DNA from 2 places in the Marinobacter shengliensis genome. Region 2 is predicted to be linked to the other one. Evidence: predicted binding sites of a transcription regulator. Region 2 holds the regulator's gene; the other holds the start of a gene.
The links. Region 2 encodes FliA, which starts transcription of late flagellar genes. Its sites were predicted from a motif close to CTAAAGTTTNNNNNNNNNNNGCCGNTAA; they were not measured.
Positions count from the first base shown of each region.

Region 1: a site for FliA is predicted at 6,086-6,113, ahead of QUE75_RS12420 (flagellar protein MotY). Genes of this name have one in related genera too.

Region 1 covers NZ_AP028062.1:2,705,190-2,713,345, reverse strand. The annotation lists gene QUE75_RS12445 (insulinase family protein) at 1-1,506, opposite strand, end outside; gene QUE75_RS12440 (hypothetical protein) at 1,543-1,842, opposite strand; gene QUE75_RS12435 (SDR family oxidoreductase) at 2,221-4,206, shown strand; gene rnt (ribonuclease T) at 4,264-4,929, opposite strand; gene pyrC (dihydroorotase) at 4,967-5,998, opposite strand; gene QUE75_RS12420 (flagellar protein MotY) at 6,158-7,084, shown strand; gene QUE75_RS12415 (histone deacetylase family protein) at 7,100-8,026, opposite strand.
Region 2 covers NZ_AP028062.1:1,601,411-1,609,566, reverse strand. The annotation lists gene QUE75_RS07335 (chemotaxis protein CheA) at 1-1,798, opposite strand, end outside; gene QUE75_RS07330 (protein phosphatase CheZ) at 1,819-2,604, opposite strand; gene cheY (chemotaxis response regulator CheY) at 2,625-3,008, opposite strand; gene QUE75_RS07320 (RNA polymerase sigma factor FliA) at 3,168-3,911, opposite strand; gene QUE75_RS07315 (MinD/ParA family protein) at 3,944-4,756, opposite strand; gene flhF (flagellar biosynthesis protein FlhF) at 4,827-6,143, opposite strand; gene flhA (flagellar biosynthesis protein FlhA) at 6,201-8,156, opposite strand, start outside.

The DNA of each region.
Region 1 (8,156 bases), 1.1 Mb from region 2:
GGGTAGGGCCAGGCGCTCAGCCAGCGTGGACTCTACCTCACTTTCGACGCTGAGCGGCGCTCTCTGCCAGGGTGTCTGATACCACTGCGTAAACTGCGGCGCTTCGAAATTCTGGTTGGGGGCAGACACCCAGACTTTGAGGTTATCGGGCGTCAGGCGTTCCAGAAGCGCTTTGTACTGTTCCGGAGCGTAACGATCCATCAGCCAGGGCGCGCTCAACAGATCTTCCGGTGGATAGTCCCGTAACAGGCTGGATAGGCGCATGGCTTCGCGCATCGGCTCACTGCGCTCGCGAAACCGGAAGTCAATCACCGCAAGCTGTTTCATTTCCTCGAAGCGGTCTTCGTTAACTCCGGATTGCCGGACCTTATCGATGTACCGAAACGCCAGCACGATGATCTCGTCCTGCCGTTCGAGGCCTTCGCGCGTGAGAGACATACGGATGTCCAGCGTGGCATGATCCCCGGTATCCATTCCCAGCCCGGCGGACAACGACTCCACCAGGCCCGCCTGTTTGAGGGTGTCAAACAGGCTGCCGGGGCCCTCGTGGCCAAGCAGATTGGCCACATAGGATGCCGGTTTGGTCCGGTAATTGTCCCGCTGCGATGGGATGGGGAACGACAGCGTCATGCTGCGGGAATCTCGTAGGCTTTCAGCAGTGATGCGTTCGGGCAATCTGCTCTCAACGTACAGCGGCTGTGGGTGTGTCTTGGCCTTCAGGTTTCGGTTTTCGATGGCGATAAAGCGTTCCCGGACCATCTGCTCTAACTGGTCGAGGGGCTGCGGGCCGTAAACTGCCAGTGTCATGATGTTGGCGGAATACTGGTCCTGCCAGAACTGGATCAGGTCTGGTCTCAGGGGGTTCTCTTCAGTGTTTTCCAGGGTTGTCAGGTTACCGACGGCAAACTGATTGAAGGCGTGATCGGGGTTGCCCCCGGCCTTCAAAACAGACAGGAACCGGCGGCCATCTTCCTTGAGTTTGGCGGTGTACTCCGAGTGCACGGCATTGCGTTCCCGGTCGACCAGCTCTGGTGTGAACAGCGGGTGGGAGAACTGCTGGGCGAAGCGGTCAAGGGCCGGCTCAAGGAATTCTGCCTCGACATCAAAAAAATAGTTGGTGTCGGCAAATGCGGTAAAGGCGTTATGACTGCCGCCATGGCTGCGAATGAACTGCTGGTACTCGCCCGGGTCCGGATACTTCTCGGTTCCCAGGAACAGCATATGTTCCAGGAAATGTGCCAGACCCTCGCGGTCGGCGGGGTCGTTGCCGCTGCCAACGGCGACATTCATTGAGGCGGCTGCTTTGTCGGCTTCGGGGTCTGAGGCCAGAATCACCCGCAGGCCGTTGTCCAGTTCCAGAAACCGGTATTCGTTAGGATCGTTGGGGCTTTTGGTCGGCGATGCGCCGGCAACAGCCAGAGGGCTGAGCAGCACACTGCCAAGTAAAAATAACAAAACAAACTGGAAACGGTACAGGTTCTGGAACACGGGGCGGTCAGCTGTCATGGTGCCTCTTCTGTCCGGTCAAAGTGGGGGTTTTGCTCAGTGCATGATCCCGGATTGGGTGCCAGCGGGTTGCTGGTCCAGGGTTTTGCGGGCAAGGCTGGCGGCTTTGTCGGCGTCCAGTTCGCCCGAAGCAATGCGTTCAAGTACGGTCGCCATGATGGCAACGGATTGCCGATATTCGGAAAACTCCGCCTGGAAAGCTTTGTCGATCGCCTGATAGACCGCCTGGATCTTCTCCTCCCGACTACCACTGTTAGCGGCGGTGTCGTTGATGGCCTTCAGGCAGGCGCGGGCGATGGCAATGTAGCGTTCGGTATTGGGGCTGTCGTTTTGCATGCTGGTCTGGTAACTCTCAGGATCGTGGCTAGTTAGTGACGCCGTCTGGCGCGGTAAGTTCCCGATTATCGCATTGCCGGGCGAGCCTTGCATTGCCCATCGGTAATTGTGGTCGCAAGGCTCGCAGCAGGTGTTTACTGTGCTAATCTCAAACTCAGTGTGTCGGCAACAGGGACATTTTCTGCCAGGCGGAAGGCCGGTTTTTAGAGTAAAGGCTCTAACAAAAACAAAGGGTTACAGAGTAAAAGCTCTAAAAAAGTTCGATACATGAAAGTTGCAATTAAGTACAATGCCGGCCAATGGAATGCAGGTAAGACTTTAGTCTTACTCGTGCTGGTGTAATGACAACAACAGAGCAACAGGCAGGATGGAGTACCTATGAATTATTTCCTGACAGGCGGTACCGGGTTTATCGGCCGCTTTCTGGTTGAAAAGCTGCTCGCCCGAGGCGGTACGGTGTATGTCCTGGTACGTGAACAGTCCCAGGGCAAACTCGAAAAACTGCGCGAGCGGTGGGGTGTGGATGAGTCCCGGGTAAAGGCGGTCATTGGTGATCTGACCAGCAAGAACCTCGGAATCGACGCCAAGACCCTGAAATCCCTCAAGGGAAATGTCGATCACTTTTTCCATCTGGCGGCGGTCTATGACATGGGCGCCGATGAAGAGTCCCAGGCGGCCACCAACATCGAGGGCACCCGGGCGGCGGTTCAGGCGGCTGAGGCCATGGCGGCCAAGCACTTCCACCATGTGTCATCCATAGCGGCGGCAGGCCTGTTCAAGGGCACCTTCCGGGAAGACATGTTTGAGGAAGCCGAGAAGCTGGACCACCCCTATCTGCGCACCAAGCATGAGTCCGAAAAAGTGGTGCGGGATGAGTGCAAGGTACCGTTCCGTATCTATCGCCCCGGCATGGTGATTGGCCATTCCGAAACCGGCGAGATGGACAAGGTTGACGGCCCTTACTACTTCTTCAAGATGATCCAGAAGATTCGCCATGCCTTGCCGCAATGGGTGCCGACCATTGGTATTGAAGGCGGCCGCCTGAACATTGTGCCGGTCGATTTCGTGGTGAACGCCATGGATCACATTGCCCATCTCGAAGGGGAAGACGGCAAGTGTTTCCATCTGGTGGACTCTGATCCCTATAAAGTGGGTGAAATCCTCAATATCTTCAGCGAGGCGGGCCACGCTCCCAAAATGGGGATGCGTATTGATTCCCGGATGTTTGGCTTTATTCCCCCGTTCATTCGCCAGAGCATCAAGAATCTGCCACCGGTTAAGCGCATCGCCAGTGCCGTTCTGGATGATATGGGCATTCCGCCGTCGGTAATGTCGTTCATCAACTATCCGACCCGTTTCGATGCCCGTGAAACTGAAAGGGCGCTGAAAGGCACCGGCATCGACGTGCCGCGCCTGCCAAGCTATGCGCCTGTGATCTGGGACTACTGGGAGCGTAACCTGGACCCGGATCTGTTCAAGGACCGCACCCTGAAGGGAACAGTGGAAGGCAAGGTGTGTGTTGTCACCGGTGCCACTTCCGGTATTGGCCTGGCAACTGCCCAGAAACTGGCGGAAGCCGGTGCAATCCTGGTGATTGGCGCCCGCACCAAGGAAACCCTGGACGAAGTGGCAGCCGATCTGGAAGCCCGTGGCGGTAATATCCACGCGTACCAGTGCGATTTTTCCGACATGGAAGACTGTGATCGCTTTGTAAAGACGGTTTTGGATAATCACGGCCATGTAGACGTACTGGTGAACAATGCCGGCCGGTCTATTCGACGCTCGCTGTCCTTGTCGTTTGACCGTTTCCACGATTTCGAGCGCACCATGCAGCTGAACTACTTCGGTTCTGTGCGCCTGATCATGGGCTTTGCGCCGGCCATGCTGGAGCGCCGCCGTGGCCATGTGGTGAATATCTCGTCCATTGGGGTACTGACCAACGCACCACGTTTCTCGGCCTATGTGGCGTCGAAGTCAGCGCTGGATGCCTTCAGCCGGTGTGCGGCGGCGGAGTGGTCTGACCGTAATCTGACGTTCACCACCATCAACATGCCGTTGGTGAAAACGCCGATGATTGCGCCGACCAAGATTTACGATTCGGTACCCACGCTGTCACCGGATGAAGCTGCGCAGATGGTGGCGGATGCCATCGTTTACCGGCCGAAGCGTATTGCTACTCGCCTGGGTGTCTTTGCCCAGGTTCTGCACGCCCTGGCGCCGAAGATGGGTGAGATTATCATGAACACCGGTTACCGGATGTTCCCGGATTCTCCGTCTGCCGCTGGTAGCAAGTCTGGTGAAAAGCCCAAGGTGTCGACCGAGCAGGTGGCGTTCGCGGCCATTATGCGAGGTATCTACTGGTAAGCTGTCTCCAGGCAAGAAAAAACCCGCTTCGGCGGGTTTTTTTGATTCTGGCGGTTATCAGCTTGTCGCTTCTTCCTCTGGCTCAATGAGCGGCGGCGGAAAACCGCCCAGCTCTTTCCAGCGGTTCACGATGCCGCAGAACAGGTCAGCGGTTTTTTCTGCATCGTAGGCTGCGGAGTGGGCTTCCTTGTTGCTGAAAGGGATGCCCGCCAGTTTACAGGCCTGTGCCAGCACCGTATGGCCATAGGCCAGGCCAGCCAGAGTTGCTGTGTCAAAGGTGGAGAACGGGTGGAACGGATTGCGTTTGATGTCGGCCCGCAAGGCAGCCGCAAACACAAAGTTGTGGTCAAAGGTGGCGTTGTGGCCGACCAGAACCGCACGCTTGCAGTCGTGGGCTTTCACCGCCTTGCGGATCGGGGAGAATATTTCGCTCAGGCCTTCCCGCTCAGGGACTGCCTCACGTTCCGGGTTCCAGGGGTCGATGCCGGTGAAGTCCAGGGCAGACTGTTCCAGGTTTGCGCCTTCGAAGGGGTCAATCTGCTGCACGTGGGTTTCCCCCCGGCGCAGCAAGCCATCGTCGTCCATGGTCAGTATGACGGCGGCAATTTCGAGCAGGGCGTCTCGCTCCGGATTGAAACCGGCGGTTTCAACATCGACAACCACCGGCAGGAAGCCACGGAAGCGTTGGGACATAGGATGTGGCGGCTTGTTTTCTTCTGACACTCGAACTCCGATGTTCGTGTTATGAATGAATAATGAGTTACGCCATGCGCCAGTGAACGGTTTCACCGGCCTTCAAGGGTACGATGTTACCGTCGGCCAACGGCAGTTGCTCTGGCATGGTCCAGGGCTCACGTACCAGGGTAATGGCATCGGTGTTTCGTGGCAGGCCATAAAAGTCGGCGCCGTTGAAACTGGCAAAAGCTTCCAGTTTGTCGAGAATGCCGAGTTCCTCAAAGACGTCTGCGTACAGGCCAATGGCGCCGTAGGCAGAGTAGCAACCGGCGCAGCCGCAGGCGGCTTCCTTTTTGTCGCGGGCGTGGGGTGCGGAATCGGTGCCCAGGAAGAACCGAGGATCGCCGCTGGCAACCGCTTCGCGCAGCGCCAGCTGATGCTTGTTCCGTTTCAGGATCGGCAGGCAATACAGGTGGGGGCGGATACCGCCCACCAGCATATGATTCCGGTTGTACATCAGGTGCTGTGGCGTCACGGTGGCGGCCAGGTTGCCGCCGGTATGGGCGCGCACAAACTCGGCGGAATCCGCCGTGGTGATGTGCTCCAGCACCACTTTCAGGGTCGGGAAGGCCTCGATGGTTGGGCTCAGGACCCGATCAAGAAACACTTTTTCCCGGTCGAAGATATCAATGTCGGCGTCCGTCACTTCGCCGTGAACCAAAAGCAGCATGCCGCACTCAGCCATGGCTTCAAGAACCGGGTAAATATTGCGGATATCGGTAACGCCGGACTCGGAATTGGTGGTGGCGCCCGCGGGGTAGAGTTTGGCAGCGACAACACCGGCGGCCTTGGCTTCCCGAATGGTTTCGGGGGTCATACTTTCCGTCAGGTACAGTGTCATCAGCGGTTCAAAGCCGGTGCTGCCGGCAGCTGCCCGAATACGCTCACGATAAGCCATGGCGGCGGCCGCATCGGTTACCGGTGGCACCAGATTCGGCATGATGATTGCCCGGCCAAAGCAGGCGGCCGTGGCCGGCACCACGCTGTTCAGCACAGCACCGTCGCGCACGTGTAGGTGCCAGTCGTCGGGTCGGGTGATGGTGAGTGTTCTGGTCATGATGGTATCCGCAAAGCAGCCAAAAAATTTTGCGGATTATATCAGAAGGCGGATGGGAATGTTTTTGCTATTCCAGTCCCTTTGTGGCTCAAGTAATCATTTTGATCGCCGTTAAACAGTCATGTTGAAAACAGACCCGGTTTTCGAGGCGCTCTCACAATGACTTATTCGCTTCGCCATATACTTCATCAAAAGCTGGCAGCTGCAGGCGTGTCGGCTTTGTTTGCAGTGGCGGCTACGCCTGTTTTGGCGACAAGCTACGGTGCCGGCATTGAGAACAGCCAGTGGTACCTGTCGGAATCCGTGTTTGAGTGTTCTCTGGTACACGAGGTACCGGGATACGGCAGGGCGGTTTTCCGCCATCGGGCCGGCGAAGCGTTGAGTTTCTATCTGGAATCCGAGATCCCGGTGATGCGCCCCGGTCGCGGCCAGCTAGTGGTGGAAGCGCCAGCCTGGCGTCCTGGCGTGGCGCCCCGGGCCATCGGCTCGGTAACGGTCTCTGACCAGCCCAGGGCGGTCACGGTCAGCAGTCGTGAGGCAACCCTGATGACTCAGGGTTTGTTGCAGGGGATGCGCCCGACCGTCACACGAGCTGCCCGTTATGATGACCGGCCCGTGCGGGTTCAACTTTCCAACGTTAATTTCTCAGGCCCGTACTCGGGCTACCGGGAGTGCGTATCCAGCCTGTTGCCGGTGAACTACGACCAGATTCGTCGTTCCCGAGTGCCGTTTGTCAGCGGCAGTACCAGCCTGTCTGATACCGACAGGCAGCTGCTGGATAACATCGTGACCTACGTAATGGCGGATTCCACCGTTGAGCGGATATTTGTGGACGGCCATTCAGACAGTGTTGGCAGCCGCATCGATAACCGGGCGCTGTCCGAAGAGCGGGCGAATGTGGTGGCGGACTATCTGCGATCCCGCGGTATCGATGATGACCTTCTGATTGTGCGTGGGCACGGTGACCAGTTCCCGGTTTCCCGCCGGCATGCGGATAATCGCCGTACCACCATTCGCTTGCAACGGCAGGGCGAGCGGCCGGAGTTACAGCAGGCGAACGGCCCGGGTATGGATTTCTCGGGCTGAATGGAGCGGGACTTCTCAGTAAACCGTGCTGAGCAGGTCCAGGTGGGCGGTGACGCTTTCGGCCAGCGCTTTCAGGTGATATCCCCCCTCCAGAGTTGACACAATCCGGTCATTTGCGTGGTCATGGGCCACGCTGATCAGCATTTCCGTCAACCAGCGATAGTCGTCCACTTCCAGATTCAGTTCTGCCATCGGGTCGAGTTTGTGGCCGTCAAAGCCGGCTGAAATCAGTACCAGCTGCGGGCGGAAATCCTGCAATTTCTTAAGCCACGCTGCTTCCACCGCTTTACGGTAGTCCAGAGCTGAGCAGTTGGCCTCGATCGGCGCATTGATAATGTTGTCCGCCTGGCGATGCACATGGGAGTGCGGATAGAACGGATGCTGGAAGCTGGAGCACATCAGGATGCGTTCGTCTCCGCTGACGATGTCTACCGTGCCGTTGCCCTGATGCACATCGAAATCAACGATCGCAACCCGTTCCAGGTGGTGGAAGGTGAGGGCGCGCATGGCCGCCAGTGCCACGTTGTTATAGAAGCAGAACCCCATGGATTTGGAGCGTTCGGCATGGTGCCCGGGTGGGCGGGCGCAGACAAACGCGTTGGTCACCTGACTGCTCATCACCATATCGACCGCCTGGATATTGCCGCCGGCGGCCAGTCGGGCGGCGCGCAGGGTATCCGGCATCATGGCGGTGTCCGGATCGGTAAACACCCGGCCCCGGGTAGGCTGCATCATATCTAGCTGTTGAAGGTAAGTCTCGGGGTGCACCGTTAACAGCTGGTCACGGGTAATTTCTTCTGGTCGAACCCAGTCCAAATCCCGTTCCAGGTGAGTGTCTGCCAGATACGCGAGTATGGTGGAGATTCGCTCAGGGCATTCCGGGTGCTCCGGGCCCATATTGTGCTTCATGCAGTCATCGTGGGAAAAAAATGCCGTGGTCATACGTCTAGCCTGAACCCGAATATGCTTATTTTTCAGGCCATGTTATCAGGGAAAACCGAAGTTTGTCGTATTTCTTTGGTCTAATGGTTGTGATACCGGATTTACATCAGGAAATACCCATCTAAGATAA
Region 2 (8,156 bases):
GGCCATCGACAATGTTCGTTTTCGACAGATCCAGATGGAAAATTTCAACCACGTTCACCAGGGGCAAGGCGAAAGACTGATCGCCCAGCATGATCATCAGCGTAGGCATGATCGCCAGGGTGAGCGGCACCTTGATAATAATGCTGGTGCCCTTGCCCTGTTCAGACACGATGTTGATCTGGCCGTTAAGTTGGCCGATCTTGGTTTTCACCACATCCATGCCCACGCCTCGGCCAGAAACATCGGATATCTGTTCCTTGGTCGAGAAACCAGCGGCAAAAATCAGGTTAAAACACTCGTTATCGGTCAGTCGATCTGCGGCGTCCTGGTCGTACAGCCCTTTCTCCACCGCTTTTCGGCGCAGAACATCAGGGTTCATACCCGCGCCGTCGTCAGAGATGGAAAGCAGGATATGATCCCCCTCTTGTTCCGCTGACAGGGTCACAGTGCCTGCACGGGGCTTACCGGCCTTTTCCCGCACCTCTGGCATTTCAATGCCATGATCAACGGAGTTTCTTACCAGGTGAACCAGCGGGTCGGACAGCGCTTCGACCAGGTTCTTGTCCAGGTCGGTTTCTTCCCCGTGCATCACCAGGTTGATTTCTTTCTTCAGCCCTCGGGCCAGGTCTCGTACCACCCGTGGGAAGCGCCCGAATACCTTTTTGATCGGTTGCATGCGGGTCTGCATGACCGCCGCCTGCAAATCGGTGGTCACCACGTCGAGGTTGGCGACCGCCTTGTGCATATGTTCATCTTCGCTCTCGGAGCCCAGGCGCTGCAGGCGATTACGGACCAGTACCAGCTCACCCACCATATTCATGATGTCGTCAAGGCGCTTGGTATCCACCCGCACGGTGGTCTCGGCTGCGGGCGCCGCATCTCTTGCCGGGGCGGAGGGGGCTGCCGGCTTGGCTTCCTGCCTGGCGGGTTCCGGCTGTTTTGGTTCCGGCTTCTTTGGCTCAGGCTTGGCCGCAGGCTCAGGTTTGGTCTCCGCTGCGGGGGCCGCACCAGGGCTCTTGCCTTTGCCATGCAGCTCATCCAGCAGGTTTTCAAACTCGTCATCGGTGATCAGATCATCACCAGTGGATGATTTTGCCGGCTCTTCTGGTTCCGGCTCCGGCGGGGTGTCGTTATCAACAACCGGGGGGCCAGCAAACTGGCCTTTACCATGCAACTGGTCCAGCAGGGCTTCAAATTCGTCGTCGGTGATCTCGTCGCCGTCTGACCCGGCGTCGTTGGCGGAGGTGTTTTCCGGTGCGGCCGCCGGCTGTTGCTCTGCACCTTTTTCATCGGCCAGGGCATCCAGCAGTTGCTCAAACTCTTCGTCGGTAATATCTCCGGAATCATTGCCCGCACCGGCGGCAGGTTCGGGTTCTGGCGTTGCCGGTGCCGGCGCTGCCGTGTCGCCTTCCGGCTTGGCAAGTTCATCCAGCGCAGCGATCAATTCGTCCGGAGCCGGAGTCGGCTCTTCACGGTTACGAACCTGATCAAACATGGCGTTGACGTGGTCCAGAGCTTCCAGCACCACGTCCATCAATTCGGAGGTGACCTTGCGCTTGTGGTTGCGGAGGATATCGAACACATTTTCCGCAGAGTGACAGCAGTTGACCAGCGCTTCGAGCTGCAGGAACCCGGCACCGCCCTTGACCGTGTGGAAACCACGGAAGATGGCGTTGAGCAGGTTGCTGTCATCCGGATGCTGCTCAAGATCTACCAGCTGCTCGGACAGCTTTTCGAGAATCTCGCCGGCTTCAACCAGGAAGTCCTGCAGGATCTCTTCGTCGGCATCAAACGCCATGCGTCACCCTCTATAATCGTTCAGAAACCGAGACTGGATAACAGGTCATCAACGTCGTCCTGCCCCGAAACTACATCATCACGCTCCTCAGCCTTGATCTGAGGCCCTACCCCTTTTTCGGCCGATTCTTCTTTTTCTTCAATCTGGTGCACGGTGCCGGTGAGCTGGTCCACGTGGCTGGCCATCACCACCAGGCCAAGCAGGTTCTCTTCGACTTCTTTCACAAGAGCCGTTACTTTCTGGATAACCTGCCCGGTAAGATCCTGGAAGTCCTGGGCCAGAAGGATTTCTGACAGGTTGCTGTACAGGGTATCGGAATCTGTGGCCAGGCCCGCAAAGAAGCGATCAATGCGGCCGTACAGCTCCCGGAATTCTGCCGGCTCCATTTCCCGACGACGCAACCGCTGCCATTCGTCTCGCAGGGCGGTCGCTTCGTCGCGCATGGTATGCGCCACCGGCATGCTTTCTTCGACCAGGTCCATGGTGCGATTAGCCGCCTGGCTGGTCATCTGGACAACGTAGGCCAGCCGATCCGAGGCATCGGACATCTTGGACAAGGCTTCTTTCTGCTCGGCACTGCGGGCGTCTATCTGAAAATTCCGGATAGCCTCGTGCAGGCTCCGGGTCAACCGCCCCACTTCCCGATAGAGGCTCTGGTCGCGAACTTCACTAAGCTCGTTGATCACCGACATCGCACGGGCGTAGTTACCGGAACTGATGCATTCGGCCAATTCGGAGCTTTGCTGCTGGAGCTTTTCGGTTACCTCCGGGTCGAGGCCCTGATGGTTCTCGTTCTTGTCAGTCATGACAGCCATCCGACCTCTGGTTACTGGATTCGCTCGAAGATCTTCTCAATCTTTTCCTTGAGAACGGCAGCGGTAAACGGTTTGACGACGTACCCGTTAACGCCGGCCTGCGCCGCCGCCACAATCTGGTCACGCTTGGCCTCCGCGGTTACCATCAGCACCGGCAGGTTCTTCAGGTTCTCGTCTGCCCGCACCGCCTTGAGCAGATCAAAACCCGACATGCCAGGCATGTTCCAGTCGGTCACCAGGAAGTCGTACTTGCCGCTCCTGAGCATGGGCAATGCAGTGTTGCCATCGTCCGCTTCATCCGTATTGGTGAAGCCAAGATCGCGCAGCAGATTCTTGATGATTCGCCGCATTGTGGAAAAGTCATCCACAATGAGAATTTTCATGTTTTTGTCCAATGGGACCTCCAGTCAGTAACACCCGGATTTCATTAAGCCTTTTGAAAGTCTAGCAGGCCGCTGCTTTAACCGCTTATTGTGTGGTGTTTGGCCGCGTTGTAAAGCGCCGGTTACCAAAATCTACACAGTTACGCGCCGCGCGGTCAGCGCCGGCCCGGTTTATTCTGGCTCGTCTTCCCGCCAATCGGACAACCGCCCCCTGAGACGAAGGGCCGCCTGGCTATGAATCTGGCTGACCCGGCTCTCGCTGACGCCCAGCACCGCGCCGATTTCCTTCAGGTTGAGCTCTTCCTGGTAGTAGAGGCTCAACACCAGCTTTTCTCGCTCAGGAAGCTCTTCGATTGCCTCTGCCAGGCTTTTCTGGAATGCATTTGATGAAATGCCATCCAGGGGATTATCGCTGGCCTCTGTTTCTTCTATCGGCAGCTCCCCGGATTCATTGAGCTCATCAAGGCTAAAAAGTCGGCCACTGTTGGCGTCTGCCAGGGAAGCATGATATTCCGACAGGTCAATGCCCAGCTCTTCGGCAACATCGACATCCTGGGCCTCGCGCCCGGTGCGGTCTTCAACCGTTTTGATGGCTGCCGCGATACGGCGGGCATTGCGGTGAACGGAGCGGGGAACCCAGTCGCCCTTGCGGATTTCATCCACCATGGCACCGCGGATACGAATGCCTGCGTAGGTTTCAAAGGTGGCACCCTTGCCGGTGGAATAGCGTTGTGCAGCTTCCAGCAGGCCAATCATGCCGGCCTGCATGAGATCTTCAAGCTGAACCGAGGCCGGCAAACGGGCCATCAGATGAAGGGCGATTTTCTTGACCAGCGGCGCATGCTCCTCAATCAGCTGAGAGGGGCCTTTTGCGCCAGCCTGATGGTAGATTCCCAGGTTTTTCGCCAATGTCATGTATCCGGTTTTCTTATAGGACTGGATTCAGATCAGACTTCGACGAGCCGCTCCACGAAAAACTCCAGATGCCCTCTTGGCGATGATGGCAGCGGCCAGCTGTCCACTTTCTCTGCCAGGGCACGGATCGCCAGCGACGCCTTAGCCCGTGGATAGGCATCCAGAACGGCCCGCTGCCGCTGAACGGCTTTTTTGACGGCTTCGTCGTACGGCACGATACCTACATATTGTAGTGCTACATCAAGGAAACGCTCGGTGACACGGGTCAGTTTTTCATACAGATGCCGGCCTTCCTGCTCATTTCGCACCTGATTCGCCAGAATACGGAAACGGTTGGTGCCGTAGTCGCGATTCATCAGTTTGATCAGGGCATAAGCATCGGTAATGGAGGTAGGCTCATCGCACACCACCAGCAGCAATTCCTGGGAGGCCCGCAGGAAACTGACGACCGACTCGGAAATACCGGCTGCTGTGTCAACAATCAGCACATCAATCTGGTCACCCAGCTCGCTGAAGGCGTTGATCAGCCCTGCATGTTCCATCGGGCTCAACTGGGTCATACGCTGGGTGCCGGACGATGCGGGGACAATCTTGATACCACCCGGGCCGTTGACCAGAACGTCCTTGAGGTCGCACTCGCCACTGAGCACATCCTGCAGATTGCGATTGGCGGTAATGCCCAACAGCACGTCGATATTGGCAAGGCCAAGGTCTGCATCCAGCAACACCACCCGCCGGCCTTTCTGGGCCAGCGCGATACCGAGGTTGACGGACACATTACTCTTGCCGACACCGCCCTTGCCGCCGGTAACCGCAATCACCTGAACCGGATGTGGTCTGCTCATACTGTTATCAGTCTCTTACTGCGTTCTTGTGTGGGCGCAAACGGCAGCGCACCGGCTGTACCACCGGGCCTCAGGCCCCTTCTGCAACGGCCTGGCCGTGCTGCATTGTTTTCAGGCGTTCTACGCCCAACCGCACCAGAGGAATGGCCTCTGCCCGGTGCAGGTCTTCGGGAATCTTCTGGCCATCGGTATACCATGCCACTGGCAGGCCGGTTTCCATGACAAAGCCCAAAGACTCACCCAGTGTCAGCGCTTCGTCAATCTTGGTCATGACGCAGCCTGCAAGGTTTGCCATCTTATAGCAATGCCACACGGATTTCATGATGCGCGGCTGGCTGGTGGCAGACACGACCAGATGGGTACGGATATTGTGATCGCTCCGGGCCAACTCCGCCAGCTGTTCCTGATAACCGCGATCCGAGCTGGTCAGCCCGGCAGTATCAATCAGAACCAGGTGCCGGTCTGACAATTCGTCCAGAATGTCATCCAGGGAATGACTCTCGTCCACAACCCGGACCGGAACATTGAGAATACGGCCAAACACAAACAGCTGTTCATGGGCTGCCACCCGGTAGCGATCGGTGGTGACCAACGCCAGGGAATCCGGCCCGTGCTCCAGTACATATTGGGCTGCCAGCTTGCCAATGGTGGTGGTCTTCCCAGACCCGGTTGGCCCCACCAGCGCATAGACGCCGCCGGCCTCAAGCCAGTGTTCCCGAGCGGTACGTACGCCGGTGGCCAGCATCTTCAGGGATTGCTTCCAACCGTCTTCCAACCTGCCGGCGCGATGCTGACGGGACAGAGAGGTTGCCAGCTCCGCGCCCAGGCCAAATTCCTGCAGCCGCTCTGCAAGCCTCTGCTGAACCGCATTGGATGCCGCGACTGCAGGCTTCTCGGGTACCGAGGTACGGCCGCTGACCATCTCTCTCAGGGAGTTGATTTCCGCTCTCATGCTCGCCAACTCATCCGAGTAGCCCGCCTCTGATCGGCCACCTGCATTGCCCACCGAGGTCGATCCACCAGCCAACTCACCTGACCAGTCGGCACCCGGCCGATCATCAGCCAGTGCACGATCATATTCCGCGCCGACACCCGCCCGCTTCTCCCGCACTTCGCGAATGCGACTGCGCGATCGGTTCAACTCTTCTTCCAACCGACGATGCTGGTCTGCCTGCAGCTCCGCCAGGCGCGAGCCGTTGGTGGCCTGTGCCGCTTTCTCGCCAAGGCGCTGGCGTGCCATATTTTCGTCATAGTCCAGGGCCGTCACAATTTCGACGCCTCCGTCCACCCGGCGATTGGACAAAATAACGGCATCCGGCCCCATCTCATGACTAACCTGTTTCAGGGCTTCGGCCATGGTCTTTGCAAAAAACCGTTGTACTTTCATAACGCTTCATCCTCCACCGGCGTGCCCGAATCGGGTGTTCGCCTTGCCCTGCCGGCCTTACTGGCCAACAGAGGCGACTATCGTGATCTGTTTGTTATCCGGAATTTCCTGGTACGAGAGCACATGCAAACGCTCTACCCCATAACTGGCAAACTTTGCCAGCACTGGCCGCAAGGGCCCGGAAACCAGAAGAATCGCCGGCTTGCCCAGCATTTCCTGGCGCTGAACACTGTCCTGAAGAGACCGCTGCAGCTTTTCCACCATGTTGGGCTCAAGCACCAGGCCAATATCTTCCTGTCCGCCGGATTGTTGACTCTGCTGAACAGACTTAAGCAATAACTGTTCCAGATCGGGATCCAGAGTGATCACCGGAATCTCGGCATCGTTGCCACAGATGCTCTGAACGATCATTCGGCGAAGCGCCTGGCGAGCCAGGGTGGTCAACAGTTTCGGGTCCTGGCTTCTGGGGTGCACGTTAACAATGGCCTCGGCAATGGAGCGCATATCCCTGACCGGCACTTCTTCCCGGAGCAGGTTCTGCAGTACCCGCAGCAGGACGCTCACGGAAATCGTCGTAGGCACCAGCTCCTCCGCCAGTTTCGGAGCCATTTTCTCCAACTGGTCCAGCCACTTCTGGGCCTCTTCATGGCCGATAAGTTCATGGGCGTGCTTTTGCAGAATCTGGTTAAGGTGGGTAGCCACCACCGTGCTGGCATCCACCACGGTATAGCCCAGGGTCTGGGCCTGGTCTTTCTTGTCTGGCTCAATCCAGATGGCATCCAGGCCAAAGGCCGGATCTTTGCCTGCAATGCCTTCCACCTTGCCAAACACCTGGCCCGGATCAATGGCCAGCTCACGTTCCGGGTGAATCTCCGCCTCGGCAATGGTCACACCCATCAGGGTGATGCGGTAGACGTTTGGCATCAGGTCCAGATTGTCCCGAATGTGCACTGACGGCATCAGGAAACCCAGATCCTGAGACAGTTTTTTCCGAACCCCCTTGATGCGACTGAGCAGCTGCCCGCCCTGGGATTTATCGACCAGAGGAATCAGCCGGTAGCCCACTTCCAGACCAACGATGTCAACGGTCGCCACATCATCCCAGCCCAGCTCCCGGGTTTCACCGGGCGCCGGCAGCGCCTGTCCTTCTGCGCCGGACCGATCCTGAACCACCTCGCCACCGGCACGGGGCGCTCCACCAGCCATGCCGCCACGACCGGCGTAAACGCCCTCTTCTTCCACAGTCTGGCTTTGCTTTTTCCAGATCAGCCAGGCCGCACCGGCGGCAAGGCTGCCCAATCCCAGGAAGGCAACATGGGGCATGCCCGGAATCAGACCCAGGATAATCAGGATGACTGCGGCAATACCGATGGCCTTGGGCGCGTTGAACATCTGATGAATGATCTGCCCGCCCATGTCCTGGCTGGCCGTTACCCGCGTTACCATGATGGCAGCGGAAGTAGACAGCAACAGTGATGGAATCTGGGCAACCAGGCCGTCACCAATGGTCAGCAGCGCGTACCGCTGCATCGCCAGGCCAAAGTCCAGGCCATGCTGGAGCATGCCGATCGAGATACCACCAATGATATTGATCGCAAGAATCAGCAACCCCGCAATGGCATCGCCCTTTACAAACTTGGACGCACCATCCATGGATCCATAGAAATCCGCTTCCTGGGCAATCTCCGAACGGCGGCTTTTGGCCTCGTCCTGGTTTATCAGGCCCGCGTTCAAATCCGCATCAATGGCCATCTGTTTGCCGGGCATGGCGTCCAGGGTAAAACGGGCACTGACTTCCGACACCCGGCCGGCACCCTTGGTGACTACCAGGAAGTTGATGATCATCAGGATGGCAAACACCACCAGACCAACCGCATAGTTCCCGCCAATCAGAACCTCACCGAACGATTCGATCACCTTACCGGCAGCATCACCACCTTCGTGACCGTTGAGCAGGACAATCCGGGTAGAGGCAACGTTCAACCCCAGGCGCAGGAGCGTGGCAACCAGCAG